Regions from separate parts of the Paenibacillus nuruki genome, predicted to be linked through region 1. Evidence: riboswitches for the same ligand, from Rfam matches in the RefSeq annotation. Region 1 holds a riboswitch; each other region holds the start of a gene.
The links. A riboswitch is a leader RNA that binds a small molecule or an ion and turns the genes downstream of it on or off. The one in region 1 is predicted to bind S-adenosylmethionine.

Region 1 (3,184 bases):
GCAATTTGTGGATGATCTACTAAATGTTTAGCCATTGCTGTTGCATTGTATTCATGACGCTCCATCCGCAATGCTAATGTTTTCATTCCACGCATTAATTGATACGAATCGGTTGGGGACAACACAGCTCCGATTGAGTTGTGTAGAAAAGCCATTTCAGCAGATAACTCTTCCCCTTTGGTCATAATCAATCCTGCTAACACATCATTATGTCCACCTAGATATTTGGTAGCGCTATGAATGACAATATCTGCTCCCAGTTCAATCGGACGCTGGAAAAAAGGAGTCAACAGCGTGTTATCAACGATCGTCAGCAATTGATGACTTTTCGCCCATGTAGCAACAGCTTGAATATCAGTTACCATCATTAAAGGATTGGTTGGCGTCTCGATAAATACAGCTTTGGTATTGGGTTGAACTATTTTTTCTAATGCTTCTAGATCATTGGTATCTACATAAGAAGCAGTCACTCCAAATTTGGATAAAATACGTTCCAAAAGACGATATGTGCCGCCATACAGATCAAGCGATACGACCAGATGATCTCCCTGACCGAACAGCGCAAAGATCGTTTGCAAAGCAGCCATACCGGAACTACAGGCAAATCCTGCATCTGCTGATTCTAATGCTGCTGCGGCTTGTTCAAGTACAGCGCGAGTTGGATTGGTTGTACGAATATAATCAAAGCCTGTACTTTTACCAAGAGCGGGATGACGGAATGCGGTCGATTGATAAATAGGAAAATTAATCGCTCCGGTTGTCGGTTCATTGATAGAACCGATCTGTGCCAATCTGCTTTCAATGTTAAGAGTTCGTTCGCTTGAATGATGATCCGTCATACTATAATTCCTCCTCTGGAATAACAATCGATTGGGTTTATCACAAATTTAGATACAGTAATTACCAGCTTCAGCTTTAGCACTTTCCAAATCATAAGGTGTTTCTTGGTATACATAATAATTGAGCCAGTTGGAAAATAATAAGTTCGCATGCGCACGCCATGTGGATGGTGGTGTACGCGATGGATCATTATTTGGAAAATAATTTTTTGGTGGTGCGACATCCATTCCTTTTGCGATATCACGTTCATATTCCCATTTCAGTGACAATGGATCATATTCCGAATGCCCTGTTACAAAAATTTGACTGCCGTCTTTGGTTGCTGCTAGATATACGCCAGCTTCTTCTGATTCTGATAAGATTTCTAATTCAGGAATCTTGGCAATATCTTCATGACGTACTTCGGTATGACGAGAATGAGGCGCAAAGTATAACTCATCAAATCCTCGTAGTAATTTTACATTTTCTTTATTTAAAGTGTGTGGAAATACACCAAAACATTTTTCTTCCAAATCTACTTTGGGTACGCCGAAATGATGATAAAGACCTGCTTGTGAAGCCCAACAGATATGCATGGTTGAAGTGACGTTCTTTTTACTCCAATCAAAAATATCTTGAATCTCTTCCCAATAATTCACATCTTCAAAATCCATCGTTTCTACAGGAGCACCCGTCACGACCAGACCATCAAAGCGAAGATGTTTAACTTCTTCAAACGTTTTATAAAATAAGTTCAAATATTCAGTAGATGTATTCTTCGATGTATGCGATTGCGCATGTAACAAATAAATATCAATTTGAAGCGGACTATTTCCTAGCAAACGCAATAATTGGGTTTCGGTTGTTTCTTTCGTAGGCATTAGATTTAAAATAGCAATCCGTAATGGACGAATATCCTGTTGAAAAGCTTGACTGTCGTCCATGACGAAAATATTTTCACCTGTTAATACTTCTTTGGCGGGTAAGCTATCCGGAATCTTAATTGGCATCTTCATTCACTCCTTGGATGTGTGTATTTCTTATCATTCAGGAGAAAGCTTCATTATGCGTATATACAAAAATGACCTTTCTCCTGATACTTGAGAAAGGTCATTTGCGATATCGTCGCGTATATAATAGACGCCTCTCTCATCTGTCAGCAGATATTAAGTCTAAAATAATGCTCTCAAACTTATATCTCTGCAAGAATTAGCACCGTGCGGTCATACCGCCGGTTGCCGGGTTTCATCGGGCTAGTCCCTCCACCTGCTCTTGATAAGATTTGCTTATTCAATTTGTAATTACATTAATTCAATACTTTTCTTATACCATAATTTATACTATTCTACCGTCTGTCGTCAAGTGCTGTCAAAAATGTCTTGTTTTGAACCGATAAATAGGTTGTTGGTAACTGTATTGGTTGATTTCCAAGCAGGATTCTTATTTAAGCTTGAAAGGCTTCCATGACCACGGTATACTTAACAAGTATTTGACGTTTTTTCATAGTTTTCATAAATATATAGATAACAAAGAGGTGAATTTCAAAATGGAAGGCGACCCGAGGCCCAGTTGGCAGCAGGACGGATGGACAAATTGCAGGAAACAAACGACAACCATAGGGCACTTGAGTAACGCGCCATTATTGAAAAATCTTCTCCGTTTTTCATAAATTATAGCGAAGCTTTGTAAATAAGTGTGCGGTTGCCGCTTCTTTCCCTGCTCATTTCATAATAAAGGGGTAGAACACAATGAAAGTTCGGCACGTCAATGCTGGAGCATTCACTCCAGTAGAAAATATTACCGACACACTGATCGCACCTGAAGAAGGATTTTATTGGATCGATGCAGATTTAGAAGATTTGATTGAACTACAACCGCTCTTTATGCTCCATGATCTGGCTGTAGAAGATTGTCTAAGTGAAGAAGAACAACGCCCGAAGATCGAGATTTATGAAAGTCATTACTTTATTGTTGTGAACAGTATTCGTTTTGATAACGAAGAGATTTTTTTGCGCGCCTTGAATATTTTTCTAGGACGGCATTATATTATTACAGTCACCAAGCAGAAAATTAATGAGTTACGTGTACTCAAACCGATTCTGTGGGAAGAAGAAGTGAGTCGCGCCGATAAATTCATGTATTTATTAGTCGATCTTGTGGTTGATAATTACTTCGCAGTTGGTGATCGGATCGAAGATCAAATCGAACTGTTGGAAGAAAATATATTGATGCATACCAAAAAGTCGCATTTGAATGAAATTATTGGTCTACGTGGAGAAATTCTATGGCTCAAGCGTGTATTGGGACCACAGCGTGAAGTAATCAATACATTGAACAAAAAAGACTTACGCTTAATTGACGATCA
Region 2 (3,184 bases), 2.5 Mb from region 1:
TTGTTATTGTTGGAGTAGCCGCTGTTTATTTAGGTTTACATGGCAATCCTTTTACAAAAAAAGAAGCAGGACAAAAAATTGAAGCTTATTTAGTTTATGATAAAGGATACAACATTGAAAAAGTTGAAGGTACATATTCATTTACATCATCCAATGCGCCTTATGGTGCTAATGTAGTTTTTAAAGATGAACCTAACACCACATATTCTTATGCTATTTTTAAAGATGGGCATATTGCTCAAGAAGGATATAGTGGAAATACTTCCAAGCATCTCATCAAGTAAAATAACATGAATAGTCTATAATTCTATCTTAGATAGAACACATTATATCTATAAAAGTTAGTTACATAGTATTGTGTAGATATTGATCATTTTTTGTCACAAAGGATGCGGTAGTAATTACTGGTGATTCGTTATAATAGATAGTGACTATAAACAATGTCACTATTATAAAATAGCGGGTGATTCTCTAAATGGCAAGAAAGTTCAGAATAACAACTACACATCTAAAATGGTTGAGCTTTATCACCTGTGTTGTTATGTTTTTAGCAACAATGGGGGGACTTGTAGTAACGAAATCAGGTTCAGGGCTCGGTTGCGGAACAGAATGGCCGCTATGTCATGGCAAATTTGTACCAGCGTATACGATTTCTTCACTTATCGAGTATTCGCATCGGGCAATTAGTGCTTTAGCGGGCTTAACAGCATTATTTTCTTTTATCGGATTTATCTTTTTTAATAAGCATCGTGAGCTTAAAGTATATGCATCATTAACATTACTATTTGTGTTAGTTCAAGCAGTAATGGGCGCATTGGCTGTTGTATTCTCACAATCTGCTCCTATTATGGCGCTCCACTTTGGATTTGCGATGATTGCTTTTGCAAGTTCGTCGATGATGGCACTTGGAGCAAGACGGATGGATCAGCAAAAAGGAGATTTACCGATTCCTGATGAACCACCGGTGAGTAAAGGGATGCGTAATCTGACGTGGTTTGCTACGATCTATACGTATATGGTAGTGTATACAGGTGCTTTTGTAACTCATACCAATTCTAGAGGTGGTTGTTCAGGAGTACTACTGTGTAACGGTTCAATCTTACCGGAATTATCCGGCGGGGTAGCTGTAGCCTTTTTCCATCGTGTAGCAGCATATAGTCTGTTAATCGTAATTGCGGTTCTAGCACACTATGCTTACCGTCGTCATCCGTATAATCCGGGTATTCGTAAGCTAGGTGTAACAGCTATCGTCTTTATCATTATGCAGATTCTAAGCGGAATGTTGAATATTGTAACGATGAAAGTACCTGAATGGTATTTCTTCTCCAGTATGTTGCATACGCTATTGATTCAGATTTTGTTCGGTGTGTTATGTTATATGAGTGTACGAGTATGGCAATTAAGTCGTGGTACACGTAGCAAAATAGGACAGAATCTATAAAAGCAACACTATTAATATGCTTCTGGATACTTTAAAATCAATACTGATTGTGTATAACGACTTTATTAAATAATAAAAGATTTCTAATTTCCTTAGGAAATGTTTATTTTTGCTTTGACAAAGCGTGTGAAGTTCAATATACTGAGAAAAGATTTTCATTTTCATTCGAATTTTTCATATTTTCTTATCGAGAGTGGTGGAGGGACTGGCCCGATGAAACCCGGCAACCGATTTTAGAAAATAGATTGCAGTGAATGTAGCAATCTATTTTCCAAAATGTCATGGTGCTAATTCCTTCAAAATGGCATGTGCAGTCAATGCAATGTGATTTTGGCAGATGAGAAGGAAGTATCTCTAATAATAGAGAACCCTTTTCTGCGAAAGGGTTCTTTTTTTGTATAAAGAAGAGAGAAGCGAATACCGACATATATTATAATGAAAATATATCCGACTTATTCGATGGTTTATATATGATTAATGTAATATCGCTTGAGGAATGAAGAGATAGAAGGAAGGAGCACCCATCTGTGATTGAGTTAAAAAATATAACTAAAACGTATGGCAAAGGTAAAAATCTAAGTCCTGCGTTAAGCGGTATCGATTTGAAGATCGAAAAAGGTGAGATTTTCGGTGTGATTGGACATTCGGGTGCAGGTAAAAGTACGTTAATCCGATGTATCAACTTACTTGAACGTCCAACTTCCGGTGAAGTATGGATCGATGGCGTTGATATGACCAAGCTTAACAAAGCACGGTTGCAAGTGAGACGACGTAAAATAGGAATGATTTTTCAGCATTTCAATCTATTATCTTCAGCAACGGTGTATGAGAATATCGCTTTTCCTTTACGCTTGGTCAAAACACCAGAACGTAAAATTAAAGAAAAAGTGAAAGAATTATTAGCTCTGGTTGGACTTGAGAATCATGCAAGTAAATATCCTGCGCAATTATCTGGCGGACAGAAACAACGTGTAGGGATTGCCCGTTCACTAGCAAGTGACCCTGATGTATTACTTTGTGATGAAGCTACCTCGGCACTTGATCCTCAGACCACCAATTCGATTCTCAAATTATTAGTTGATATCAATGAGCGGTTTAATTTAACAATCATTTTGATTACACATGAAATGCATGTGATTCAGAGCATTTGCGATAAAGTAGCTGTTATTCATCGTGGTGGAATTGTAGAACAGGGTCCTGTTACTGACGTTTTTTTGAAGCCACAGCATGAAGTGACACGTGATTTTATTTTAAATGAATCCAATAATGCTGAACTATTGAACACGTCTTGGACAGCGCCGAATGTTCCCAATTCTTTAACTGTTAAAGTTTCGTTTTTAGGTGACAAAACGTATCAATCGATTCTTTCGCAAACGGTACGTCACACAGGTGTCGATTTTGCTATTTTGCAAGGAACGATTTCAACATTAAAAAATGTACCTTATGGACAACTGATTGTTCGCTTTGAAGGAACAGAAGGAGACATTAAGCGTACACTCGATGGATTGACTGCTGAAGGTCTGGATGTGGAGGTGATCAACTGATGGGTGAATTGGATTTTTCACAAATCGATTGGAATGAATTCGGTACAGCAACGCTAGATACACTCAAAATGGTAGGTGCTTCCGGGTTATTTACTTTAATTTTAGGATTGCCTCTAGGTATATTACTATTTATTACAGGACGTTCTACGGTAGCATGGGTACGTTATTTCTATGCGGTGATTGCATTTATCGTTAATAT
Region 3 (3,184 bases), 2.1 Mb from region 1:
TGACGTTGACTGGTCGAAGTAATCGCTGTGATATGAATATCAGGTACTCTAGATAATGCCACCTTCGTCAACCCGGCAATCTGTTCCCACAATACTTCAGGTACAAAGTGACGTGCATCTGGATACTGTTCATCATTGTGATAGACAATATCAGCACGTTCGATCGATAATACGTTCCCATGGATATCAACAACGGCTACACGGGCATTACCTGTACCAATATCAAAGACTAGATAAGCTTGTTGTGTCATTGTTCATATCCTCCAAGATTGCTTTATTGTAGAGCACTTTCACATCGGTCTGCTGATGTTCGAACCAATCAATTAACGCGGTATTCATAATCTCTACATGATGATCTTCTACTTCATAAGTAGCACCTGCTAGATGCGGAATGGCTAATACATTCGGCAATGAAATCAATTCATAATCTTTGGGAAGTGGTGGTTCTTGATCAAATACATCAATAATCGCTCCACGAATCTGATTCTGTTGTAACCGTTCAACCAGTGCATCATGATCTACCACAATCGAACGAGCCGTATTTACAAAAATAGCGTCGCTTTTCATCGATTGTAATAATGTTTTATCGATCAATCCTTTGGTATCTTCAGTGACCGGTAAATGAATTGATATGATATCGCTGGTTGAAAACAACTCCTCTAACGATACTTTCTGATCACGTGGATCCGGGCTTGTCACATAAGGATCGTAATAACGAATATCACAAGGAAAGCTACGTAGAATACCTGCGGTACGCTGAGCTACAGCTCCAAAACCGACCATACCTACGGTTTTCCCTGCTAGTTCATTACCTTTGAATTTGAGATAAGCGGTTAAACTGCCGCTTTGCCATTGTTTGTCTTCCAACCATTGGCTGGATGGAATAATACGACGTAGAAAAGTAATCAGACTGCCTACAACCATTTCTGCTACAGCCTGTGCATTACGGGCAGGCGTATAAAAGACTGGAATACAGTGTTTGGTGGCAACAGGAACATCTACATTGGAAGGTGTTCCCCGGCAGACACCGATAAATTGTAGATTGGGCACCGATTGAATAACTTTTTCAGTCACCAGATCAAGTTCTGCAATCAGTCCATCTGCTTGTGTTTCTTGTAATAAAGAAATTAATTCGTCTTCTTGATAGGCTTGTCCATGATCTTTCCAACAACGATAGATGACTTCTCCAAAAGTATCCGCGAGTTGCTGACGACCTTGTTCGTTATAAGGGGCAGTAATTAATATTTTCATTATTGAATCTCCTTTGGTACACTTAGGTGCAGTGTTATTTAAGTGAAGCTTTAAAGTAAGAAAGTATGAACTTATAGCATGTTCTCCTTTTGATCCAAATGGAAGGATCATATGAGATATAGATATGATGAGTAAAAGGATAAAATATAAAAAACCTCTTTCCCAAATCAAGGAAAGAGGTTATCTAAATATTCACTATACTGTTGTATATTTACAAACAGCTAATGCAATAATTCATCCTGCTTTCCTATCTCCCAAGCGATTCAAGCTTGCTGGAATTGGCACGTTTTTGCCGAGGTTTCGTAGGGCCAGTCCCTCCACCTCTCTGGATAGAAAATCTAATGTATGCAGTTGTCGAAAAAACTTGCAAATCAGGATCAGACACGATAAGGTATAAAACATCTAATTTTGTCGAATTCGAAATAATTTTCTTAATTCTAATTAAACCTAGTAAAAAAGTCAACATTAAATCTAAAATTTGATTTATGATAAACACAACATGTACACATCGTATGTATAATTTAAATTGTTTGATGTATTTTGAAAGGAGCTTGGTATATGTCTACTTATATTGATCAACAAGATGGGGTATTTCCTTCTGTCTGCTCACTCGATTGTCCCGATCAATGCGGACTGCTTGTTCATAAAGAAAAGGGTAAAATCGTCAAAATTGCAGGCGACCCTAATCATCCTGTTACTAAAGGCAATATCTGCAATAAAGTTCGCAATATGGCTGAACGTATCTATGATACGAAGCGTCTGACGACTCCGCTTAAACGTGTTGGTGCTAAAGGAGAAGGATCATTTGAGCCTATTTCGTGGGAGGAAGCTATCTCTATCATTACATCGAATTGGAAACAAATGATTGCTACATCCGGTCCTGAAAGTATTCTTCCTTACAGTTTCTACGGAAATATGGGCAATCTGTCAGCAGAAGGTATGGATCGTCGCTTTTTCCATCATATGGGTGCCAGTCTACTAGAACGTACGATTTGTACAGCTGCCGGTTCAGCAGGATATAAATATACAATGGGTGGCAGTATCGGTACCGATCCTGAAGATACTGTAGATACACAGCTTTTTATTTTCTGGGGAATCAATGCAGTAAGTACTAATATGCATCAAGTCACTTTAGCTCAACAAGCTCGCAAAAAAGGCGCTAAAGTGATTGTTATCGATGTTCACAAAAATCAAACCGGTCGATCAGCGGATTGGTTTATCCCTATTTTGCCGGGGACGGATAGTGCACTTGCTCTAGGCATGATGCATATTTTATTTGCCGAACATAAAGTAGACCAAGCTTTTATGGAGCAATATACTGTAGGGCATGAACAACTTCGTGAGCATGTGAAACAATACGATCCAGCCACAGTATCTGCGATTACAGGCGTACCTGTCGATGATCTGTATCGTTTAACACGTATGTATGGAGATGCCAGCCCTTCTCTAATTCGCATCGGAAATGGATTACAACATCATGATAATGGTGGTATGAATGTACGTACCATTACGTGTCTGCCTGCGATTACAGGGCAATGGTTAGTACGTGGCGGTGGTGCAATCAAATCCAATACATTCCAGCTTAGCTTTAACGAAGAAGCATTACAGCGTCCAGACTTGCTCATCAATCGCAATACACGCTCTTTCAATATGAACCAATTGGGTCGTGTATTATTAGAAGAATCTGAACCTGTACAGTCTCTGTATGTGTATAATTCGAATCCTGCTGTTGTCACTCCTGAATCTAGTAAAGTGCGTCAAGGATTAGCGCGTGAAGATTTATTTACAGTGGTTCATGATCTCTTTTTAACCGAAACCGCTAAGTATGCAGATATCGTTTTACCAGCTACATCTGCTTTTGAAAATACAGATTTCTATGCGTCTTACTGGCATCATTATATGCAGATTCAACAACCTGTTATTGCTCGCTATG

Region 2: another riboswitch for S-adenosylmethionine. It lies ahead of RCP16_RS01055 (methionine ABC transporter ATP-binding protein); the one in region 1 lies ahead of metA (homoserine O-acetyltransferase MetA).
Region 3: another riboswitch for S-adenosylmethionine. It lies ahead of RCP16_RS03295 (2-hydroxyacid dehydrogenase); the one in region 1 lies ahead of metA (homoserine O-acetyltransferase MetA).

What each region holds. Positions count from the first base shown of each region.
Region 1 covers NZ_OY725677.1:2,790,661-2,793,844, forward strand. The annotation lists gene RCP16_RS12445 (aminotransferase class I/II-fold pyridoxal phosphate-dependent enzyme) at 1-839, opposite strand, end outside; gene metA (homoserine O-acetyltransferase MetA) at 888-1,829, opposite strand; SAM riboswitch class I at 1,966-2,101, opposite strand; gene corA (magnesium/cobalt transporter CorA) at 2,568-3,184, shown strand, end outside.
Region 2 covers NZ_OY725677.1:198,291-201,474, forward strand. The annotation lists gene RCP16_RS01045 (DUF3139 domain-containing protein) at 1-284, shown strand, start outside; gene RCP16_RS01050 (COX15/CtaA family protein) at 476-1,441, shown strand; SAM riboswitch class I at 1,623-1,785, shown strand; gene RCP16_RS01055 (methionine ABC transporter ATP-binding protein) at 1,969-2,985, shown strand; gene RCP16_RS01060 (methionine ABC transporter permease) at 2,985-3,184, shown strand, end outside.
Region 3 covers NZ_OY725677.1:722,072-725,255, reverse strand. The annotation lists gene RCP16_RS03300 (FGGY-family carbohydrate kinase) at 1-251, opposite strand, end outside; gene RCP16_RS03295 (2-hydroxyacid dehydrogenase) at 223-1,251, opposite strand; SAM riboswitch class I at 1,496-1,587, opposite strand; gene RCP16_RS03290 (molybdopterin oxidoreductase family protein) at 1,810-3,184, shown strand, end outside.